One region of the Halomonas sp. 3A7M genome, then DNA from elsewhere that is predicted to be linked to it. Evidence: predicted binding sites of a transcription regulator. Region 1 holds the regulator's gene; each other region holds the start of a gene.
What was found. Region 1 encodes FNR, which switches genes on or off when oxygen is low (the NO sensors DNR and NnrR bind a similar motif). Its sites were predicted from a motif close to TTGATNTANATCAA; they were not measured.

Region 1 (3,231 bases):
CTGTCGATTATCAGTTTCGCCCTTTGGCAACTATGGACGCTTATCTCCCTAACAGCGCATTAGTCAGACCCTCCTATAGTTTGATATAGCTCAACGCATTCCAAGTGACACCGACGTAGCATGCCGAGAGAACACTGAGCGACGGCGCTCAGTCACTCCTTTTGTTTACTTCTCACTTCGGAGCGCTCGCCATGCCCGTTCATGCCACTGCTGCCTTCTCACCTACCAACACGGAAGTGTCTGGGGCTAATGCCTGGGATGAAGCGCTACTGCGTCGCTATGACAAAAGTGGCCCACGTTACACATCCTACCCAACAGCTCTCGCGTTTCATGAGCAGTTCAGCGCCGATGACTTTACTCAGGCGCTAGCGCGCAGTAACGAGAGCCACCGTCCGCTATCCCTATATGTGCATGTGCCCTTTTGTCGAAAAATTTGCTTCTACTGTGCTTGCAATAAAATCGCAACGAAGAATACCGCCCTTGCGGAACCTTACCTTTCTCGGCTAGATCGGGAAATGGTGCTCACTGCCCGCCATTTAGACACTTCACGCCCGGTGCAACAGTTACACTGGGGAGGTGGTACGCCCACATTTCTAACCTTGGCACAGATGGGAGACCTGATTGATCGCCTAGATGCCCGTTTTGGTTTATCTAGCTCAGCCGATCGCGATTACGCTATTGAAATAGACCCTCGCGAAGCAGACGTATTTACTTTGCGCCACCTACAATCTCTCGGCTTTAATCGACTAAGCCTTGGCGTACAGGATTTAAACCTGCAGGTACAAAAAGCTATCAACCGCGTACAACCCCGGGTACTCACCGAAACGTTAATGGAAGAAGCTCACCGTCTTGGTTTTCGCTCACTCAATCTTGATTTGATTTATGGGCTGCCATTTCAAACCGAAAAAAGCTTTGCCGAGACGCTAAACCAAGTCATCGAACTCAACCCCGCACGGCTGTCGGTATTTAATTATGCGCACATGCCCACCCGCTTTGCGCCACAGCGACGCATTAACGAAACGGACCTTCCCAGCGCTGATGAAAAGCTGGCTATTTTGCATACCACCATAGAAATGCTGACTAATGCAGGCTATGTGCATATTGGCATGGATCACTTTGCACGACCTGACGATAGCCTAGCGATTGCACAGCGCAACGGCACCTTACAACGCAATTTTCAGGGCTACTCTAGCCATGCACAGTGCGATTTAGTTGGCTTAGGCGTATCCGCTATATCACGGGTTGACGACGTTTACGCACAAAACCCGACTCAGCTTGGCCAATATGAAGCAGCCTTAGATCAAGGTAAGCTGGCAACCGTCAAAGGATTAAGGTTAAATAAGGATGACCTAATACGAAGAGACGTGATTGAACGGCTAATGTGCGACATGCACATTGATCTAGCGGCAGTTGGAAGGCGTTGGCACATCGATGCTAGTGATTATTTTTCCACCGCAATTGAGCAATTGAAGACAGCTGAGCAAGACGGTTTAATCACTCGCCATCGGCAAGTTATTAGCGCCACCCCCACTGGGCGGCTGCTGATTCGCCATTTGGCGATGGCCTTTGATGCTCGCATAGCTGACCAGCCGACTCAGCGCTACTCTAAGATTGTATAAGCTTGTTGAGACGTCTTGCCTCTGGGCCTATGATGGCTAACGAGAAAGGGAGAATGATATGCCACACCCCGCCAGCCAACGACGCTCACTACTGCAAGAGGCGCGCTGTCAGACCTGTAGCCTAAGCTCGCTGTGTCTGCCGCTTGCCTTAGAGCTTGAGGATATGGGCCAGTTTGATGCCATCATTCGCCGCCGCGCACCGCTCAAAAAAGGCGAGCCCCTGTTTCGCCAGGGCGATCACTTCACCAGTGTGTATGCCGTCCGCTCAGGCAGCCTGAAACAGGTGACCAGCGAAGGGAACGGCAATGATCAGCTGACAAATTTCTACCTTCCCAGCGAACTAGTGGGATTGGACGGAATTGATGAAGAGCACTACCCCGGTAGCGTCATTGCACTGGAAACCACAACGGTATGTGAAATTCCATTTGATCGCTTGGACCTGCTTTCCGAAGAACTGCCCGAACTACGTGGCCAGCTTTATCGGAGCATGAGCAAAGAATTGCGGGATGACCGGCGCATGATGCGCTTGCTATCGCGTAAGACGGCCGATCAACGACTAGCCAGCTTTTTAGTCACCCTTTCAGACCGTTTTCGTCGACGTGGATACTCGCCTTATAGCTTCAGACTCTCCATGTCCCGCGCCGACATCGGCAATTACTTAGGCTTGGCGGTAGAGACGGTCAGCCGTATTCTTAGCCGCTTTCAACAGCAAGAGGTGGTGGCTGTTTCAGGGCGCGAGGTTAATATTTTAGATATGCGGCGCCTCATCACGCTAACTGAAGAGGAAGAACAGTCGGCTAGTCCACGCTAAGCGCCTGAATACGCCCTTCCATCAACGCCGCTTGTTTGGCTTCAAGGCCAGCAAAGTCAAATAAACGGCGGTCTGCTAGCTGGGAAGGCGCTACATTGGTCACCGCTTTAAACATGCTCTCTAGACGTCCTGGATGTTTTTTATCCCACTCAGCCAACATATCTTTGACAACTTGACGCTGGAGATTGGGCTGAGAGCCACATAAGTTGCAGGGAATAATCGGGAATTCCATTAGCCGAGCAAACTCTGCAATATCAGCCTCTTTGCAGTAGGCAAGGGGGCGAATGACAATATTCTTGCCATCGTCAGATAAAAGCTTGGGAGGCATTGCTTTCAAAGTGCCACCAAAGAACATGTTAAGAAATAACGTTTCTAAAATATCTTCACGATGATGCCCTAGGGCAATTTTCGTAGCCCCAATTTCCTCGGCAAACCCATAAAGAGAGCCACGTCTTAGTCGTGAGCAGAGCGCGCAGGTCGTTTTTCCTTCCGGGGTTTTCTCTTTCACCACCGAGTAGGTGTCACGCTCTAGAATGTGGTATTCAACCCCCATTTTATTTAGGTATTGGGGCAACACATGCTCCGGGAAGCCTGGCTGTTTTTGATCCATATTGACGGCGACCAGAGAGAAATTAACCGGCGCGTTGCGCTGCAGGTTAAGCAGTATCTCCAGCATCGTATAGCTATCTTTGCCGCCAGACAGGCACACCATCACCTTGTCACCTTCACCAATCATTTGATAATCAATGATGGCGTTGCCAACCTCTCGCCGTAAGCGCTTTTGTAGCTTATTAAATTCAC
Region 2 (3,231 bases), on a different contig from region 1:
ATTTGTAACGCCCATATCCAATAGTCGACCCCCACACCAGGGCTAAACTCTATCCCCGAAAGTGGCGCATAAGCGAGCCAGCCAGTTTTGGCGAATTCTCCTACTACAAGGGAAATATTAACTAGAATCGCGGACACCGCGAACAGCCAAAAGCTCAGGTTATTCAAGAAAGAAAAGCAACGTCGCGTGCGCCAATTTGCAGCGGCACCACCAGATTCATCAAGCCGATGACCATGGGCATCGCAACGAAAAAGATCATAATCACGCCATGGGCGGTAAAGATCTGATCATAGTGTTCAGGAGGGAGGTAACCCGCGGCCCCACCAGCCGCCATAGCCAACTGGGTACGCATCATAATGGCATCAGCAAAGCCGCGTAGCAGCATCACCAAGGCAACCACAAAATACATAATACCGAGCTTTTTGTGATCAACGGAGGTAAACCACTCGCTCCACAGCCAGCCCCACTTTCGGTAATAGGTTAATGCGCCGATAAGCGCAGCACCGCCAATCGCCATCATGGCGGCAACGATCATAATGATCGGTTCGTGATACGGAATCGACTCTAATGTCAGTTTTCCAAACATGCTTAACCCCCCGCTTCAACGCTTGTGGGATGGCCGCTCATCGCGTGATCCTCACTAGCATGCTGATTGGTAACGTGGCCAAACGCGGCCTGATGATGGGTAGCGCCTGCGCTTTCTAGCTCGCCAGACTCGCCGTGGCTATCGTCAACATCACTGACGGCTTCGTGGTTAACATGGTCGCCATGACCACCGTGCCCACTGCCACCGGTATGAAAGCTGGTCAGAATCGACGTATAGAGCGCCGGAGATACCTCAGAGAAGTACTCGACCGGGTGGTATTCACTCGGTTTGGCTAAATCGCTATAACGGTCGGGATAGGTCAGGGTTTCATTGGAAGCCCGCACGTTTTCAACCCACGCCTCAAATTCTTCTGGGGTGGTAACGTGAGCATCGAAGGTCATTCCTGAGAAGCCAGCACCGCTGTAATTTGTGGAACGGCCTGGATAAACGCCGACGTCGTCTGCAATTAGATGAACATCGTTATCCATACCCGCCATGGCATAAATTTGGCTGCCTAAGCGCGGAATAAAGAACGCATTCATCACAGAGCCAGAGCTGACTCGAAAACGCACCGGTGTATCCACAGGAAAGGCAAGCTCGTTGACACTGGCAATGCCTTGTTCGGGGTAGATGAACAGCCATTTCCAGTCCAGCGCTACCACTTGGATTTCCATTGCGGCGGTATCGCTTTCGATGGGCTTATGGGGATCTAAACTATGGGAGGTTTTCCAGGTAAGAAACGCTAAGACAGCGATGATTAAACAAGGCACTGTCCATACCGCGACTTCAATCGCATTAGAGTGCGCCCAGTCGGGTAGGTATTTAGCAACATTGCGATTGCTGCGCCGATAACGCCAACCAAACAGCAGCGTCATCACTATCACTGGAATCACTACAATTAGCATCAGCCCAAATGAGGTCAGTATTAGCGAGCGTTGCTCAACGCCAATCTGCCCTTTGGGATCCAACAATGCAGAACTGCAGCCCGTTAACAACAGGCACAACATGACGAGCACGAATGTGCCTCGCCTGCGCCAGAGGGTATGTCGTTGCATGGTGTGATCTCGTCAGAGAGTTGTCCAAAACAGCGCACTATTTGACCAGCTGAATAGCTAGCTAAATAGCCCGCTAACTAACACCCCATACTTTTCCCAGAACAGTGAGTACGTATGCGTTGCTCCGGGAAAAATATGCGCTACCGAAGGGATTGGTAGCGAGTCATAGCCAATACACGCCACGCGCGCATAAACTAAGACTAAAGTATTTTCTATTGATCTGGATCAATCAGAAAGAGACGCTTTGCCGCACCCCGAATGCTCAATAGTGTGTTAAGCGACTGTCACACTGGGTGATGCATGAGGAAGACAATCTTGAACTTTCGACGCACTGTCATCGTCGGTCACGACAATATCGAAATCGGATAACGCGGCAAAATAGGCTGGGCGCACTAAACCAAATTTGCTGGCATCAACAATCAACAGGCGCTGCATAGCCGTTGCAATGGCAGCCTGTTTTGGCGCTACTTCATGAAAATGGAAACAACTAACCCCACGCTCGCAGTCCACTCCTGCGGCAGAGATCAATGCTTTATTAATGCCTAAACGCTCAATCGCAGCACGCATACCATCACTACCAAACGATTGTGATGAGGCATAAAACAGTCCCCCTAGCAGCACTAACCGCACATTAGGCAGCGCGGCCACTGAGTTAGCCACGTTAAGGGCATACGTCACCACAGTGAGCTCGCGGAAATGGCTTAACTGACTAAGTAAAGGAATCAGTGTTGAACCGCAGTCAATGAATAGCGTATCGCCGTCTTCGATAAAGCTGGCAACTCGCTGACAGAGGCGGTGCTTAATCTGATAATGGCTGGCCTGTTGCTCAGTCAGATCGTACACCGGTGTTACGCCAGGGTAGTTTGCCATGACCAACCGACCGCCCAACAAGCTAATCGCCGAAGGCTGCGTAGTAACGTCCCGACGGATCGTCATTTCAGAAACACCGCACAGCTCAGCAGCATCGCGCAGATGCAATGTCCCCCCGCTGGCAAGCGCTTCTTGCAACATTGCCAAACGCTGAGCGCTTCGGTCATTCATGGCAAACCTCTCCTTTAATCCCAAGTTCAGGCGTTATTTGTTATCAGCGGTTAGTGGGTATCCAAGGCCTATGCTGAGCCAGCCCTCATTATATTTCCACTGTCAGACACTGCTCTTCGACTATTTGAGAGTCATATCACATATACAAAGCGTTGATGGGCTAATACTTGCAAATCAACGTTAAAAAAATAACACTAAATGTTATAATTTTAACATCAACACCAGCCCACACGACTCATAACAACCCTGTTGAGGCTTCCATGACTGCTCACACCCCTTCTCGTTCTTCTTTCGTCACGCTTGGCGCTGGCGTTTTGCTGGCTAGCGCTGCGCTGGTAACGCCAGCGTTAGCAAACGACACCCCCGCGTCACCAACGACGCCCCTTTGGTCGTTTGCCAACGTTTCGGTGAACTACTTGGATTGGTCTAACGGTACTGAAGCGCGTACCGCTAGTAACGCAGCAAAAAGCGACTTCACGTTTGTCGAAATCGAAGGCGGCGTCGGTTACAGCTGGGGCGAATTCTACGGTTTCTTCGATTTCGAGAACC
Region 3 (3,231 bases), on a different contig from region 1:
ATCAAATAGGGCTTTCTCTTCAACACGGTTTTGACAAACGGCAATCGCCCGGCTTCCTGGGTAAACGGGTTTGTGCTGTTCAATTTGCTCAACCAGCGCTACGGGCAGATGTTCAAACTCGTAGGTTACTACATCGACCTTATCGAGAAACTCTGCCAAATGCTGGTTATTGGGATCGATAACAACGTCGCCAATGCCCGCACTCGGGTTGCCGGTCGTGTCTAAAAACGTGAAGCGATTACCTAGCGGATAGCCAGCCAATGCCAGCATACGACCAAGCTGGCCTGCACCGAGCACACCAATGTTCTTAACGATGCCAGCGCTTTTCGAACTACCAGAGCTTTTCGAGATACCAGAATTCATGGCCAGGATTCCTTAGTTCGCTTCCGCATCGGGGCGAGGGTCTGGGTTATCCAGCACCATTTGAGTTTGCTCAGCGCGGAAAGCCTCGACCGCTTCACGCACGTTGGTGTCCTGCAAACCGACAATCTGTGCTGCCAACAAGCCTGCATTGGTCGCGCCTGCTTTACCAATCGCCAGTGTGCCAACAGCGATGCCACCGGGCATCTGCGCAATTGAAAGCAATGAATCCAAGCCTTTAAGCGCTTTGGATTCCACCGGCACGCCCAGCACTGGCAGCGCCGTTTGGGAAGCCACCATGCCGGGCAAATGGGCAGCACCGCCCGCTCCCGCCACAATTACTTGCAAGCCACGTTCAGCGGCACTTTTAGCATAGTCAAACAACAAGTCAGGGGTACGATGAGCGGAGACGACGCGGGTCTCATAAGGGACGCCCAGCCGCTCTAACATCGCCACCGCGTGTTCCATGACAGGCCAATCAGATTTCGACCCCATGATCACGCCCACTTTGGGTGCGCTGTTCGACATGCAAAAACTCCTCGGCCAAAGGGCCTACTAAAGCAATCAAGCGTTTAATGTGCCGTGTGCCGCAAGCGGCTCACCAGGAAATTAGAAGGCGCATAGTCTACCAGAGCTAGTCGCTTAGAGCGCGTTTGTAAATAGATCGAAATTTTAATCAAAGTAGCATTGAAAAGCGCGCGACTTGGCGGCATTGTGTGTTTGTCATTTCAGACTGATGGAGTCCCATGAGTACGGCATACTCAACTGCTCACGCAGAAACGCTAGATCCTCCGCGAAGCAGCCCTGACCTCGATGTCAGGGATTTAGAAAAACGTACGCGCCTAATGCGTATCATTACCCGCCTGATCGCCGTATCAGATCTGGGAAGCCGCGAAATAGCCCGCCGGGCTGGGCTTCCAGTACAAAAGATCAGCGACCTGCTCGCCGGAAGGCTAGAGCACCTAGATATTGATGAACTCAATGTCTTGCGTCGCACGTTAGAGCTGGAGACGCCATAGCAATAGTTGCTACCTAACGTAATCATTCATCCCCTTTGTTTGCTAACAGGCTTGCCCGCTGGGCAGGCCTGTTTTTGTTTCAAAACAGCCAATTAGCGCTCAAGGATTAAGGGAGCATTAAGAAACCCTCGCTAACCCATTGACACGTATCAACTTTTTATAATACCAAAGGCGTAACCTTAGCGTATCCAGATCATTCGCTGTGAAACAACCGCTTGTTTCTATCAGCAACATCTTTATCAGCTAAGGAGGCGTTATGGACGCCGTTCGTCGGTCGTTGCTAGGCCAGTTGGCCCGACTAAGCGCGGGCGCTGCGCTAGTGCCGCTATCCAGTCTTGCTCAAGCTGGCATTAATCAGCAGCCTGCCCGCCGCGAGGGCGATCCTAGCAAACGCTACGGCATGCTAATCGACCTTCGCCAATGCATCGGCTGCCAAGCCTGCACGGTGTCGTGCCATATCGAGAATGCTGCACCGCTTGGCCAGTTTCGAACCACTGTCTCTCAATACGAAGTGCAACACCAAGAAAGTGGTGAACTGGCAACGTTTATGCTGCCGCGGCTATGTAACCACTGCGAAAATCCGCCCTGTGTGCCGGTTTGTCCCGTTGAGGCGACCTATCAACAGCAGGATGGCATCGTTGTCGTCGATAGCGACCGCTGCGTCGGCTGTGCTTACTGCGTCAACGCCTGCCCCTACGATGCCCGTTTTATTAACGAACGCACTCAAACTGCCGACAAATGCACCTTCTGTGCTCACCGTTTAGAAGCAGGGCTACTGCCTGCCTGCGTTGAAAGCTGTGTGGGTGGTGCCCGCATTATTGGCGATATGCGCAATCCAGACAGCCAAATCAGCCGTCTGATCAACGAGCATCGCGACGCGCTCATGGTGCTTCAGCCAGAAAAAAACACCCTTCCCCAAGTGTTCTATTTAGGTATGGACGAACGATTCACGACGCGCCCCGTGGCAGAACCCGTGGCGCTTGAAGTGCTCGACCCACACGGCCAGGAGATGGGCTATGAATTCCACCATTGAACTACTCGCCCCACGCTATGACATCGCCTGGTATCCCTGGGCAGTGCAGTACTTTTTTATGATTGCGGTCTCCTACGCCAGCCTTTGGCTGGCAGCGCCCGCACTGGTGTTTGGCAAGCAATCCTGGTTGCCTACAGCACGTCTGGCAATGATCGCCTGCGTCAGCACAACGCTAGTCGCGCCGGTGGCCTTATTGGCAGATCTACATCAGCCACTGCGCTTTTGGCATTTCTACGCCTACGCCAATACGCATTCGTGGATGTCGATTGGCAGTGTGGTACTGCCGCTGTATCTGATCAGCGTTTTAGGCTTCGCCTGGCTGGCTTGGCGACCCGCGCTGCAGGCCCGGCAACAGGCAGCGGGGCTGAGCGGGTTGATCGCCAAGTGGCTGAGCATGGGCAGTAGTGCGACACCCAAAGCGCTGGTGGCTCTGGTGGGATTAGCCGCCCTGGTACTCTCAAGCGGCATTATGCTCTACACCGGAGCGGAGCTAGCTATCGTCAAGGCTCGCCCGTTATGGAACACCATTTGGCTACCGCCCATGCTGGTAGCGAGCGGATTTATTGCCGCCGCTGGGTTAATACTGGTCCTCAACCGCGTGAGCGGACTCTGCGCGCCCGCCGTTACCCGGCAAATGCTTTATGTCTTGCTAGTCTTCTGTGCGCTAGCGGGGCTTATCGCGCTCAGTTGGCTGTTAGACGGCCTGAATGCCCACGTTGGCTCAGTGGCGGCGGCACTGGAATCTGTCCGCTTCAGCCCCTCTTGGCGCAGCACCGCACTTTGGGGTGGCCTTACCGGCGTTGCGCTATTTGCCAGCGT

Region 2: the regulator FNR is predicted to act here: its motif matches at 1,857-1,870, upstream of cyoA (ubiquinol oxidase subunit II).
Region 3: the regulator FNR is predicted to act here: its motif matches at 1,519-1,532, upstream of dsrO (sulfate reduction electron transfer complex DsrMKJOP subunit DsrO).

What each region holds. Positions count from the first base shown of each region.
Region 1 covers NZ_JABUZD010000174.1:162,166-165,396, forward strand. The annotation lists gene INT19_RS18790 (sulfite exporter TauE/SafE family protein) at 1-63, shown strand, start outside; gene hemN (oxygen-independent coproporphyrinogen III oxidase) at 192-1,619, shown strand; gene fnr (fumarate/nitrate reduction transcriptional regulator Fnr) at 1,678-2,430, shown strand; gene ttcA (tRNA 2-thiocytidine(32) synthetase TtcA) at 2,417-3,231, opposite strand, start outside.
Region 2 covers NZ_JABUZD010000057.1:11,102-14,332, reverse strand. The annotation lists partial or broken gene cyoB (cytochrome o ubiquinol oxidase subunit I) at 1-586, opposite strand, end outside; gene cyoA (ubiquinol oxidase subunit II) at 589-1,641, opposite strand; gene INT19_RS04915 (DeoR/GlpR family DNA-binding transcription regulator) at 1,915-2,682, opposite strand; gene INT19_RS04910 (outer membrane protein OmpK) at 2,943-3,231, shown strand, end outside.
Region 3 covers NZ_JABUZD010000129.1:6,207-9,437, forward strand. The annotation lists gene INT19_RS11755 (5-(carboxyamino)imidazole ribonucleotide synthase) at 1-363, opposite strand, end outside; gene purE (5-(carboxyamino)imidazole ribonucleotide mutase) at 376-888, opposite strand; gene INT19_RS11765 (XRE family transcriptional regulator) at 1,107-1,379, shown strand; gene dsrO (sulfate reduction electron transfer complex DsrMKJOP subunit DsrO) at 1,636-2,412, shown strand; gene nrfD (NrfD/PsrC family molybdoenzyme membrane anchor subunit) at 2,396-3,231, shown strand, end outside.